DNA from 2 places in the Candidatus Allofournierella merdipullorum genome. Region 2 is predicted to be linked to the other one. Evidence: predicted binding sites of a transcription regulator. Region 2 holds the regulator's gene; the other holds the start of a gene.
The links. The regulator Rex, encoded in region 2, represses fermentation and respiration genes when NADH is low (regulators of the CRP and FNR family bind a similar motif). The targets are predictions, from matches to a motif close to ATTGTTAANNNNTTAACAAT.
Positions count from the first base shown of each region.

Region 1: ACMNAY_RS06380 (OadG family transporter subunit) is a predicted target of Rex. The motif match lies at 4,829-4,848, and genes of this name have one in related genera.

Region 1 covers NZ_DBFNWJ010000036.1:78,778-85,051, forward strand. The annotation lists gene ACMNAY_RS06360 (LTA synthase family protein) at 1-666, shown strand, start outside; gene ACMNAY_RS06365 (ATP-dependent RecD-like DNA helicase) at 738-2,957, shown strand; gene ACMNAY_RS06370 (ComF family protein) at 2,954-3,664, shown strand; gene ACMNAY_RS06375 (rod shape-determining protein) at 3,738-4,760, shown strand; gene ACMNAY_RS06380 (OadG family transporter subunit) at 4,935-5,330, shown strand; gene ACMNAY_RS06385 (sodium ion-translocating decarboxylase subunit beta) at 5,346-6,274, shown strand, end outside.
Region 2 covers NZ_DBFNWJ010000026.1:46,530-52,803, reverse strand. The annotation lists gene ACMNAY_RS04640 (DNA translocase FtsK) at 1-846, opposite strand, end outside; gene ACMNAY_RS04635 (GNAT family N-acetyltransferase) at 1,034-1,483, opposite strand; gene ACMNAY_RS04630 (ClpP family protease) at 1,755-2,459, opposite strand; gene ACMNAY_RS04625 (redox-sensing transcriptional repressor Rex) at 2,731-3,369, shown strand; gene ACMNAY_RS04620 (thymidine kinase) at 3,395-4,012, shown strand; gene ACMNAY_RS04615 (TetR/AcrR family transcriptional regulator) at 4,153-4,779, shown strand; gene ACMNAY_RS04610 (hypothetical protein) at 4,927-5,412, shown strand; gene ACMNAY_RS04605 (hypothetical protein) at 5,420-5,605, shown strand; gene ACMNAY_RS04600 (DUF1266 domain-containing protein) at 5,592-6,274, shown strand, end outside.

The DNA.
Region 1 (6,274 bases), on a different contig from region 2:
ATCATTCAGGAATACGAGGAACGGGACAAGGACAAGCCCCTGTTCATGCACGCCGTCACCATGCAGAACCACACCAGCTACAACAAGAACAACTACCCCGAGGAGGAGCTTGTGGGCATCCTGGAGGCGCCGGAGGGCATCAGTGAGAGCACCCTCGGCCCATTGCAGGACTTCGCCACCGGCGTGCGGGAGGCGGACGCCATGCTGGGCACCCTCACCGACTACTTCAGCCAGGTGGACGAGCCCACCATCCTAGTGTTCTGGGGCGACCACTACAACCCCATCGGCAGCGGCTATGAAGTCTACACCGCCACCGGCTACGCCTCCGGGGCGGACAGTGAGAGCCCCGAGCTCCACCAGATGCCGCTGCTCATCTGGAGCAACTATTGGGACGGCAAGGTGGACCTGGGCACCGTGGCCGCCTATCAGATCAGCCCTGTGCTGATGGAGCTCTACGGCCTGGAAGAGCCGCCCATGTTCCGCTATCTGGCAAATCAGCTCTCCGCTTACCGCAGCCGCACGCTGGGCGTGACCATCCTGCCCGACGGCACGGCCACCGACGCCGACCTCACCGAGGAACAGGAACAGTGGTTCCAGAACCACTGGCTGCTGCAGTACGACCTGATGTTCGGCGAGGAGTACGCCCTGACCCGCCCGGCGGGCTGAGCCACTTCCCATCAGCTCGTAAAAGCGATATAATAGCTGTAACTGCCAAAAGGGAAGGGGGCGCTTGTGCCATGGAGACAGACCGCGGCGAGGAACTTCTGCGCATGGAAGGCGTTGTGGAGCATGTGATCTTTGAGAACCGCGACACCGGATACGCGGTGTTCGAGGTCAACGCCGGCGGCGAGCTGCACGTGGTCACAGGCACCGTTGGCGAGGTGAACGCGGGGGAGAGCGTTACCCTTTACGGCCGGTTCGAGACCCATCCCGCCCACGGCCCGCAGTTCAAAGCGGAAAGCTGCGAAGCGAGCATGCCCCAGGACCTGGCGGCGACACTGGCCTATCTCTCCAGCGGGGCGCTGCCCTACATCGGGCCCGCCACCGCGAAAAAGATCGTGGAGCGCTTCGGGGCCGACTGTCTGGAAGTGATCGCCAACGACCCTCTGCGCCTCACCGAACTGCGGGGCATCACCCCCGAAAAGGCGAAAGCCATCTCCACCGAATTCAAACGGATGTTCGGCGTGCGGGAGGCGGTGGCTTACCTGTCCCGCTTCGGCGTTTCGCCCGTCCGGGCGGTGGAGGCCTACCGCCATTTTGGCCCGCAGACGGTGGAGGAGATCAACCGCAATCCCTATATCCTGTGCGGCGAGCCGCTGCACATGACCTTCCGCCAGGTGGACGCCATCGCCGCCGAACTGCAGCTGGACCCGGCGGGTTCGCTGCGAGTGTGGGCCGGGCTGCTCTACGCCCTGCGCCACAACGCCGGCAACGGCCACACCTGCCTGCCTCGGGAAAAGCTGGTGGAGGCCACCGCCCGCTTTCTGGGAGTGGAGCCGGAGCAGGTGGAATCGGAACTGGACCGCCAGCTGGACGAGGGGGAAGTAAAAAGCTATACCCGGCCCGACGGGGAGTTTATCTGCCTGCCGGACCTTTTGAGCGCCGAGACAGACATCGCGGCCCGGCTGTGGGAACTCAGCCGCCACCCGGTGCCGCTGCCGCCGGACGTGGACCGCAGCATCGAGATTTTGGAACGGGCGCAGGGCTTTGCCTATGCGCCGGAACAGCGTCTGGCCATCCGCACGGCCATGGGCAGCAGTGTGATGGTGCTCACCGGCGGGCCGGGCACCGGCAAGACCACTACCGTGAACGCCATCCTCTCGCTGCTGCAGAGCAGCGGCCAGCGGGTGGCTCTCTGCGCGCCCACGGGGCGCGCTGCCAAGCGCATGTCGGAGCTGACGGGGCAGAAGGCCCAGACCATTCACCGCCTGCTGGAGGTGGACTACGACCCCCAGAGTCGTCTTTTGCGCTTTATCCACAACGAAAAGAACCTGCTCAAGTGCGACGTGGTGGTGCTGGACGAGATGAGCATGGTGGACGTGAAGCTGTTCCAGAGCCTGCTGGCGGCGCTGCGCCACGGCTGCCGCATCATCATGGTGGGCGACGCCGACCAGCTGCCCAGCGTGGGGCCGGGCAACGTTCTGGGCGAGGTCATCCAGAGCGGCGTGGTGCCCACCGTGCGTTTGGAACACATCTTCCGCCAGTCCGCCCAGAGCCTCATCGTGGAGAACGCCCACCGCATCGTCCACGGCCAGCTTCCTCAGAGGGGCGGGCGGGACAGTGATTTCTTCTTTCTGCCCGCCGGCGGCATGGAGTGCCAGCAGCTGGTATGCGATCTGGTGAGCCGGCGCCTGCCCGCAAGCTACGGCTTTGACCCGGTGCGGGACATCCAGGTGCTCTGCCCCACCAAAAAGGGGCCGGTGGGCACCGCCGCGCTGAATCCCCGGCTGCAGCAGCTGCTCAATCCCCCAGCAAGGGACAAGGCCGAACTGGAACTGGGCGGCCGGCTGTTCCGCCAGGGGGATAAGGTGATGCAGGTGCGCAACGATTACCTCATTCCTTATGAGCGGGACGGCGGCGAATCCGGCGTGGGCGCTTTCAACGGCGATATGGGCGTTATCCTTCAGGTGGATGCCCAGCAGCGCACCCTGCTGGTGCAGATGGAGGACCGAAAACTGACCTACGGGCCGGACACCATCCCCGAACTGGAAATTGCCTATGCCATCACCGTCCACAAAAGCCAGGGCACGGAATTCACGGCGGTGGTCATGCCGGTGAGCGACGTGCCCCGGCAGCTGTGCTACCGGAATCTGTTGTATACCGGAGTCACCCGAGCAAAGAAGCTTTGCGTTCTCACCGGTGGGATGCCGGTGCTGGGTGCCATGGTGGAGAATGTGCGCCAGAACATGCGTTACAGCTGCCTGTGCTCTCTGTTGAACGAGGGGGCCGCGCTGTGAGGCCGACTCGGATCTTTCGTGTGGCGGCGGCGCTGGCCTATCCCCGCCGCTGCCCGTTTTGCGACCGGGTGCTGGGCTGGCTGCCGGACTGCCCGGACTGTGCTGCCGAGCTTGCCAGACTGCGGCGGACAATTCCACGGCTGCCTGCCAGCGAGCACATCCTGCGGGATGTATCGGGAGCAGCCGCGGTCTGGCGCTACGACGGCTGTGTGCGCCGGGCGATCCTCCGGTTCAAAAACGGAGGCCGCGCCTGCTACGGTGAGACCTTGGGCGCGGAGATGGCGCGGGCGGTTTTCGGTTGTAATTACGTTGTCCGGCATGGTATAATAATTTTTAATGGCGCGCCGCCGCTGGCCCGCTTTGATCTGGTGGTGCCGGTGCCGGCTTCCGGCCATGCCCGGGGATACAACCCGCCGGAACTGCTGGCGCGGCCTCTGGCACAGGCTCTGAACGCACCGCTGCAGCCGCACGCGCTGCGCAAGTGCCGTGCCACCCATACCCAAAAGGGACTGAGCGCCGCCCAGCGCCTGCAAAACCTCAGCGGGGGGTTTCAGGTCCGGGACGCCCGCCTTGTGGAAGGCAGGCGCATCCTGCTGGTGGATGATGTGATCACCACCGGCGCCACCGTCAGCTGTTGCGCCGCAGCACTGATGAAAGCCGGCGCGCTGGAAGTGTTCGCTGTGACAGCAGCCAACACCGAACGATAATAAGGAAAACAGGAACGGGTATTTGTCGTTCTTATATAATAGGCGTATCACAAAAGAAAGCGAAGTGTGAGTTATGGCGCAGTATGATATCGGCATCGACCTCGGCACCACGACCATCATCATTGCCATGGAAGGCAAAGGCGTGATTTTGAACCAGCCCAGCGTGGTGGCAGTGGACACCCGCAAGGACCAGGTCCTGGCGGTGGGCGACGATGCGCTGGCCATGGTGGGGCGTACCCCCAACTATATCCTTGCCACACGTCCGCTGAAGGACGGCGTGATCTCCAACCACACCCTCACGAAGGAGCTGATCTGCCGCTTCGTGAACAAGGTCTACGATTCCAAACTCATCAAGCCCCGGGTGGCAGTTTGCGTGCCCGCCGCCATCACCGGCATCGAGAGTGACGCCGTGGTGGAGGCCGTGGTGGCCGCCGGCGCCCGGCAGGTGTTCCTCATTGACGAGCCCATCGCCGCCGCGCTGGGTTGCGGCATCGACATCCTCAAGCCGGAAGGCCACATGGTGGTGGACATCGGCGGCGGCACCACCGACATCGCGGTCATCAGTCTGGGCGGCAAGGTGAAGTCCACCAGCGTGAAGATCGCGGGCAATACCTTTGACGACGAGATCCAGAAATACGCCCGCCTCAAATTCAACGTGGCCATCGGCCTGCGCACGGCGGAGGAGCTGAAAAAGCAGGTTGCCTGCTGCCGCCCCTGCGATTTTACCGCCGAGCTGGAGGTGAAGGGACGCAGCCTGCTCACCGGGCTGCCCCAGCGCCTCACCGTCACCACGGAAGATTTGTATGAGGCGATCATGCCTCTGGCGGAACAGATCGCTGTTGCGGCACACCAGGTGCTGGAGCGTACCCCGCCGGAGCTGGCAGGCGATATCTATTCCGCGGGTGTTGTGCTCACCGGCGGCGGCGCCATGCTGAAAGGTCTGGACGAATACCTCGCCCAGCAGCTCAAGGTGAAGGTGCGGGTCGCGGACGATCCCATCAACTGTGTGGCCCTGGGCACTGCACGGTGCCTTGAGATCGGCGACCAGTTGGAGAGCGGTTTCGTGGACGCCACGCCCCGTTTGGGTCACAGATAAATCAAACGCCCGGCTGCAGAAACGTGCTTTGCAGCCGGGCGTTCCTTTTTGCTTTTGAAATTTGTACAAATGCTATTATTTTAACAAAACCCGGTTTCTGACCTTGAAACGGGGGGCGGTTTTCTGTATAATGTAAAAGACGAAAATTGAGCTTTTGGAAAAGGGGGCCATCCAATGAATGCAGTTCTGCTTGCGGCGGGTGCTGCGCAAACGGCGGAACCGTCGGTTCTCGTAGTCGCGGGGACCGGTATTTCCCTGGTTTTTCTGGTGCTGATCCTGCTTACTCTGATCATTAATCTGCAAGGCAAGCTGTTCGACGCACTGAATGCCAAAAAACAGAAAGCGGCCTCGGAGGCGGCGGTAAAAAGCCAGCCGCAGCCGGTGCAGCTGCAGGAACCCATGGAGGCCCCGCCTGTTGTGGAAGAGGGCATCAGTGAAGAGATCGTTGCGGTGATCGCGGCTGCTGTCGCGGCGGCCAGCGGCGGCAAGTATACGCTTCGCGCAGTCAAGCGCGCGGGCCGCAGCAGCTGGGGCGCCGCCGGCGTCAAGAGCGGCACGGAACCGTTTTAAGGGAGGGGTGGAACCATGAGTGCTTTTTTTGATACCCTTGTCAGCATCTGGGAAAACTCCGGCTTTATGGGCATCGCCGAGGACTGGCGCTATCTGCTCATGATCGTGGTGGCCTGCCTGCTGCTGTATCTCGCCATTGTGAAGGAATTCGAGCCTCTGCTGCTTCTTCCCATCGCGTTCGGCATGCTGATGGCCAACCTGCCCGGCAGCGGCATCATCCACATGCAATATTTCATCGCGCCCGAAGGGGCGGACCCCAGCCTTTACCCCATGTTCAGTGAGATCCTGCACAACGGCGGTCTGGCCGATATGCTGTATCTCGGCGTCAAGCTGGGCATCTATCCGCCGCTGATCTTCCTGGGCATCGGCACCATGACCGACTTCGGCCCCCTGATCTCCAACCCCAAGAGCCTGCTTCTGGGTGCGGCGGCCCAGCTGGGCATCTTCGCCACCTACTTCATGGCGAAGTTCGTGCATATTCCCTACAACTTCCTGGCGGAGCTGCTGGGCTTTGCGCCCATCGATCCGTTCACCGGCCCCGAGGCGGCGGCCATCGCCATCATCGGCGGCGCGGACGGCCCCACGGCTATCTACGTGACCAGTATTCTGGCGGCGGGCCTGCTGGGCTCCATCGCCGTGGCTGCCTACAGCTACATGGCGCTGGTGCCGGTCATTCAGCCGCCCATCATGAAGGCGCTCACCACCAAAAAGGAGCGCAGCATCGTGATGAAGCAGCTGCGCACTGTTTCCAAGACCGAGAAGATCATCTTCCCGATCATGTGCACCATCATCATCAGCCTCATCCTGCCTGACTCGGCCGTGCTGATCGGCATGCTCATGCTGGGCAACCTGATGAAGGAGTCCGGCGTTGTGGACCGCATCAACCGTACCGCGGGCAACGAGCTGATGAACATCATCACTATCTTCCTGGGCCTGTCTGTCGG
Region 2 (6,274 bases):
GGGCGTTTCGAACTCCGCAGGTTCCTCGGCCGGCGCAGCATCCTTCGGCGGGAACATGCCAAAGGTACCGCCCGGCCCCACCAACGGTTCTTCCGGTTCGGGGGCAAGGTCGGTCTCGTGCACCGGGTCGGGGCCGAGGTCAATGTCCACCTGCGCGGAGCGGCGGCGCACCTTGGCCGCGGGGGCCGGCGCCGGGCGCTCCCTGCGCCGGGGCTGGGGCTCGGCAGGCTCTTCCTCCTGCTCCTCGTCCCTGCGCGCCTGGCGATCTGCCTGTTCGTTGCGCCAGAGGGCATAGCGGCCCGCAAAGAAATTCCACAAATCGCCCGGAGTAACGCCGGCAAACCACATCACACCTGCCGCCAGCAGCACCAGCAGCAGGATGTTGGCCGCAGGCCGGCCGCACAGCACCAGCAGAGTGCCGCCGACCACGCCGCCCAGCACACCGCCGCCCAACGCGCCCTGGCCCTGCTCATACAGGGCTTTGATGATCTGACTGAACTCCATGCCGGTGAGGTTCACCCGGGAGAACACAACCGCGGTGCCGCACAGGAACATCATGAGGCAAAGGGCTTTGGCGCATTTGGACCAGATGGGCAGGCCCAACGCCACCAGCACCGCCACATACAGCACCAGCAGGCCCAGGACGTACATTCCCAGGCCGAACACGCCGAACAGCGCCGCGCGCATCCACGCCCATGCGGATTCGCCCTGCACGAAGATCATTGTCACCAGAACGGCCCCCAAACCGAAAAGCAGGATGCTCCAGCTCTGGGCGATATCCGGCTGAGGTTTGCGTCGCCGGTTGCCGGAGGAGGTTTTTCTGGTGGAAGTTTTCTTTGTCGCCATAGTGTTTCTATATCCTCTTTTGCCTTGCGTTGATATCGTTCACCCGGGACCTGCACGGTCCTCGGCACAGAATGCTTAACTTAATTATTTTACCATCAACGGTGTGAATTGTAAAACCCAAATTTGGCGAACGCGGGCGTCTGAAAACGAAAGCTCCGGAGCAGTTTTCTCCGCGGACAACGCTCGCTTATTGCCGCAGGGTCAGCACAAGTTCCACTTCATCTTCAAATACTGCTCCGGTCGGCACAAAGCCTTTTCGCCTGTACAGATCCATCGCTCGGGTATTGTCTTTGTTGCAGGTCAAGACCACCCGGTCCGAAGCCCCGAAAGGCTTCGTTTTGATATATGCAAGCACCTGGTCCAGGGCGGCTCTTCCATAACCCAGGCCCTGGCTCGAGACATCGATCATCATGTGCCATATATCGTATTCCGGGATATCATAATCGTAGATGACCATCACATAGCCGACCATCGTGTCATCTTCATAGATACCGAAGGGCTGGCATTGTTGCCTGTAAACATACGCCTGAGCGAGGCTGCGGATCGGGTGTGAAACGAAGCGCTCCTGTTCGGGCGCAAGTTTCAAATTGAACGCGTCAACAAAATTTTCTTCGGTGATTTTTTCGAGATGGGTCATAAATACCTCCACAAATCATTCTTTGTTCATCTGCAAGCTGATTTTGCGCGAACATCTTATGAAGGGCATCAGACCGCATAAAAAAAGCCGCGGCAAATAAGCCGCGGCAAACCTATGAAACGCTCACAATGCGACCGAGGCCCTCAAAAGATATTCAGCTCGTGCATTCGTTCCGCTGTTTTTCATAGTTGAGCACCCCGCTTTCTCTGTTGATTTATTTCATCATAATCCCTGTCCTCAAAAATGTCAACAAAGGAAAGCGCCGGGGCTGTCAGCCCCGGCGTTCGATCTCGCCGTAAAGGTAATCCAGCGCGTCGTTCAAACTGCCCAGCTGGTCGATCAGTCCCTCGTGCACCGCTTGCTGGCCGGTGAGTACGGTGCCCACATCCATCACCAGTTCGCCGGTGTGCATCATCAGCTCCACAAAGCGCTCTTTGCTGATTTTCGAGTGGCTCTCCACAAAGCCTGCGATGCGCTCCTGCATCTGCTCGAAATAGCGCATCGTTTGAGGCACGCCCAGCACCAGCCCGGAATGACGCACCGGGTGGATGGTCATGGTGGCGGTGGGCACAATAAAGCTGCGCCGGCCACTGACCGCCAGCGGGATGCCGATGGAGTGGCCCCCGCCCAACACCAGAGTGGCGCTGGGCTTGCTCACCCCGCTGATGAGTTCCGAAAGGGCAAGACCCGCCTCCACGTCGCCGCCCACCGTGTTCAAAATCACCAGCAGCGCCTCAATGTCCGGGTCCTCTTCAATCGCCACCAGCTGCGGGATCACATGCTCATATTTGGTCACCTTCTGGCTCTGGTCCGCGCTGACATGCCCCTCGATCAGACCCACCACCGTCAGGCAATGAATGGCGTGGCGGCCTTTGGTGCGGATCACCGAACCGGTATCCATCATATACTCCTGTTCCAGTTTTTCCTGTTCCACCTGCGCGTCGGTGGGAGGCTGCCTGTTGTCGTTCGGTTCCATCGGATTCTTTCCCCCTTTTCAGTCGTCTTTGAAAGTGTTCCCACCCCGGGGGCGCTATTATACAAAAAACCGATGACTGCCCAAAAACTTTGTATAAGGTTTGACAAAGCCGATTCAAGGATTATACTATATAAAGGGCGTCTTGTTTTCAGGCGCTTTGCCCCGGTCTGTGGTCCGCAGCACAGCCGGATCGGGGAGCATGAGCGGCCTGCTGCTGCTTTGCATTTTTGCAAGCCTCGCTTGAAGAATCTGACAAAAGATGGTGAAACGAATGAACAACTCTCAGGGCAAGGTCTCTCTGCCGGTCATCAAACGGCTGCCGAAGTATTACCGCTATATCGCGCAGCTTCACAAATCCGGTGTGGCGACCATTTCTTCCAGCGAACTGGCACGCATGATGGGCACCACCGCCAGCCAGGTGCGTCAGGACTTCAACTGCTTTGGCGGCTTTGGCCAGCAGGGCATCGGCTACAACGTGGAAGTTCTGGAGAAAGAGATCGGCCAGCTTCTGTTCGGTCATGGTGAAAAACTGCCCACCATTCTGCTGGGCGCCGGCCGTCTGGGCACCGCGGTGTCCCGCTTTTTGACCACCGACACCAACGGCTACAATCTGCTGGCCGTTTTCGACGTTCGCCAGGAACTGGTGGGCCATGATTTGGACGGCGTACCCATCCATCACATTGACGAGCTGGAGGAGTTCTGCAAAGCGAACCACCCCACCGTCGCGGTGCTGTGCCTGCCCCGGGAAAGCGCAAAAGAAGTTTCCGGCCGGCTGGTGGAACTGGGTCTCAAGGGCTTCTGGAATTTCAGCCACTATGATCTTTCTGTGCCCTACCCCGGTGTCACAGTGGAGAACGCCCATCTGGGCGACAGCCTGATGAGCCTGGGCTATCGGCTGCGCAACAAATAAAACGGAAAGCGAGCGTCACTCTTTTATGGCAAAACTTTATTTCCGCTACGGCGCGATGAACAGCGGTAAAAGCACCGCTTTGATGCAGGTGGCTTTCAACTACGAAGAGCGGGGCATGCGGGTGTTCATCCTGAAGCCCAGCATCGACACGAAAGGCGGAGAGTGCCTGCTGAGCCGCCTGGGCGTCAGCCGTCCCGTGGACAAGGCCGTCACCCCGGATATGGACGTGTTCGAGCTGGTGCAAAAGGAAGCCGCCCGCGGCGACAAGCCCCTGGCCTGTGTGCTCACCGATGAGAGCCAGTTCTTCACCCCGCAGCAGGCGGAACAGCTCTTCATGGTCACCGTAAAGCTGAACATTCCCGTGATTGCCTACGGTCTGCGCACCGATTTTTCCATGCAGGGCTTTCCCGGCTCTACCCGCCTTCTGGAGCTGGCTCACGCCATTGAGGAGATGAAAACCATCTGCACCTGTGGCCGCAAGGCCACCTGCAATGGACGCAAGGTGAACGGCGAGTTCGTGTTCGAGGGTGACCAGGTGGCCATCGATCAGGAAAACAACGTGGAATATCAGAGTCTCTGCGCCCAATGTTATTTTGCCGAGCGTGAAAAGTTCTATCAGCGTCACCCAAGGGTTCGCGTCTGAATATCTTTTATATACTGCTCTGCTTTAAGAGTGCCGGAAGTACCGCTTCCGGCACTCTTTCTTTTACTTGTGCTTTCACTGCCACCATGCTATAATAAAAACAAATTCATTAAACGTGTTTTTATTTGTGAGGTGACTGTATGCCGCGGGTCGCGTATTCTGAAGCGCAGCGGAGCCAGATCCGAAAAGACCTGGTAGCTGTTGGCCTTGATTTGATGACGAAGCAAGGCATCCAGCACACCACTGTGGAGCAAATTTATCAGAAAGTGGGTATCTCCCGCTCCTTTTTCTACTCCTTCTTCCCCACCAAGGAAGATCTGGTGGTGGAAATGCTCTATCTCCAACAGCCTCGGATCGTTGAGTTTGCACGGCAGCTGCTGCGCACCCCCGAACTGGACTGGTGGCAGGCCGTCACCCGATTTCTCCACGCCTGCTGTTACGGCGAGCAAAATGGCATCGCGGTGTTGACCGTCGAGGAGCAGCAGAAGATTTTCCGTCGCCTCTCCCCCGAAAGCTACCAATCTTTCCGTGAAAAGCAGCAAAGGCTGTTTGGGCAGCTGCTGCAAGTTTTTGGTGTGCGACCTGAGCCAGACCGAATCAGCCTTTTCACCAACCTGTGCCTGGCGATTATGGTGATACAGCGTGCCATTCCCGGCAGCCTTCCCCTGCTTGTGCCCGAAGCCGCGGATGCGACCATTGATGTGCAGATCAACGCCATTGTGGACTGGCTTGCTTCTCTTCGCAGCCAGGACACGCAAAGTCAATAACATTCGGCCCGTTTGGCCTCTTTGCGGCGGTATTTCCAAACGGGCCATTCACTTACCCGCAATAAATACAAAATATCATTTTTATCTTTATGTATGTTTTCCCCGTCGTATGGCGGAGAGATAATAAATACTCAGGAGGGTTTTGACATGGGCATTTTCAGCAAGCTTTTCAAGGGGCCGGAGATCGACATGGAAAAAAGCGCAGCCAACGCCAAAAAAATGCGGGCGCTGTTTGACCATGTGGTGGAAGGCGGCAGCGAATACCGCTTGATTTTTGGCTATACCGAGGACGTGAGCCGCTTTAACTACGGATTTGTTCACGGCAGCAAGACGAAAATCGGCAATCTCATCGTGGGCTGGAACGAGGCTCAGGAGACCATCGTGGTCGTTCCCACTGTGCCGGATCTATCCGGCTGCGGCGAGCCCACCTATTACCGCCGCGCCGAAATTTTGAAGGCCTATCGGAACAAGTACCCCACCGACGCGTTTGTCATTTACCCGGATAAGCGGGGCTACATTGCCATCAACGCCTACGACTGGCTGGAGGATGAGAGTCTGTATGTTTACGTCTCTCAGGATGAAGAACTGGCAGCCTTCACCGATTTCTTCATGAATCGATTTACAAAAAAGTGAGGCGCCGATGTCCTGGAACGATCTTTTCTGGATACTGCTCCTGCTCACAGCGGTAACAATTTTCGGCCAGCTCTGGTTCCATTTCGTGGAGTTTTTGCTGGGGCGGGCAAAGCGCCTGTTGTTTCGCCATGAGCAGCCGCCGGTCTGGCACACCTTGCCAGATGAAAAGGAGAATGACGATGGACATCAATGAGATCATGAACCGTGCAAAGGCTGCGCAGGCGCGAGCAACCGCAAGCCTGCATGAGATGGAGGAAAAAAGCGAAGAGCTGGCCGCCTCTTCTTCCCCTAAGTCCCCCGCCCCGCCGCAGGACAGCGCCGACCGTGAGGCAGAGCAGCAGGCAGCCAACGCACAACGGCAGGTGGAGATTCTTGGACAGTTGTTTGACACCCAGACCATGGCCCAGATGGCGGCCAATCAGGAACAGCTGCAGCAGATGATGGAACAGCGGGTGGCAGAAGCTGCTTCCGCCAGCACCGAAGCTGTGATGAACCAGCTGTTTGGCGAGGACATGGGCGTGCTGGCCGCCGCTCTGGAGACGCTTTCCCTGGAAGCCGAGTGTGAAGGATTCGGCCTTGACAGCGAGAACGAGGACAACGATGTTCTCTACACCCTGCTGGACGAAACCATGGCCCGGCTCGAAACCCTGCCCGAGCCTGCATCTGCGGAATACGGCAGAGATACGGCACTCTGGGGCCAGTTTGGCATCTTGCTCTCAGGCATCGTGTCCACTCTCAATGACCACAGCCTGGATGGGCTGGACGTGGAAGAGCATGTGCCTGTACTGGAGCAGCAGGTTCTCTCGCTGGTCCGCCGCTCCTGGGGCATCGACGGACGGGGCGCTCTTCTTGAGACAATCCG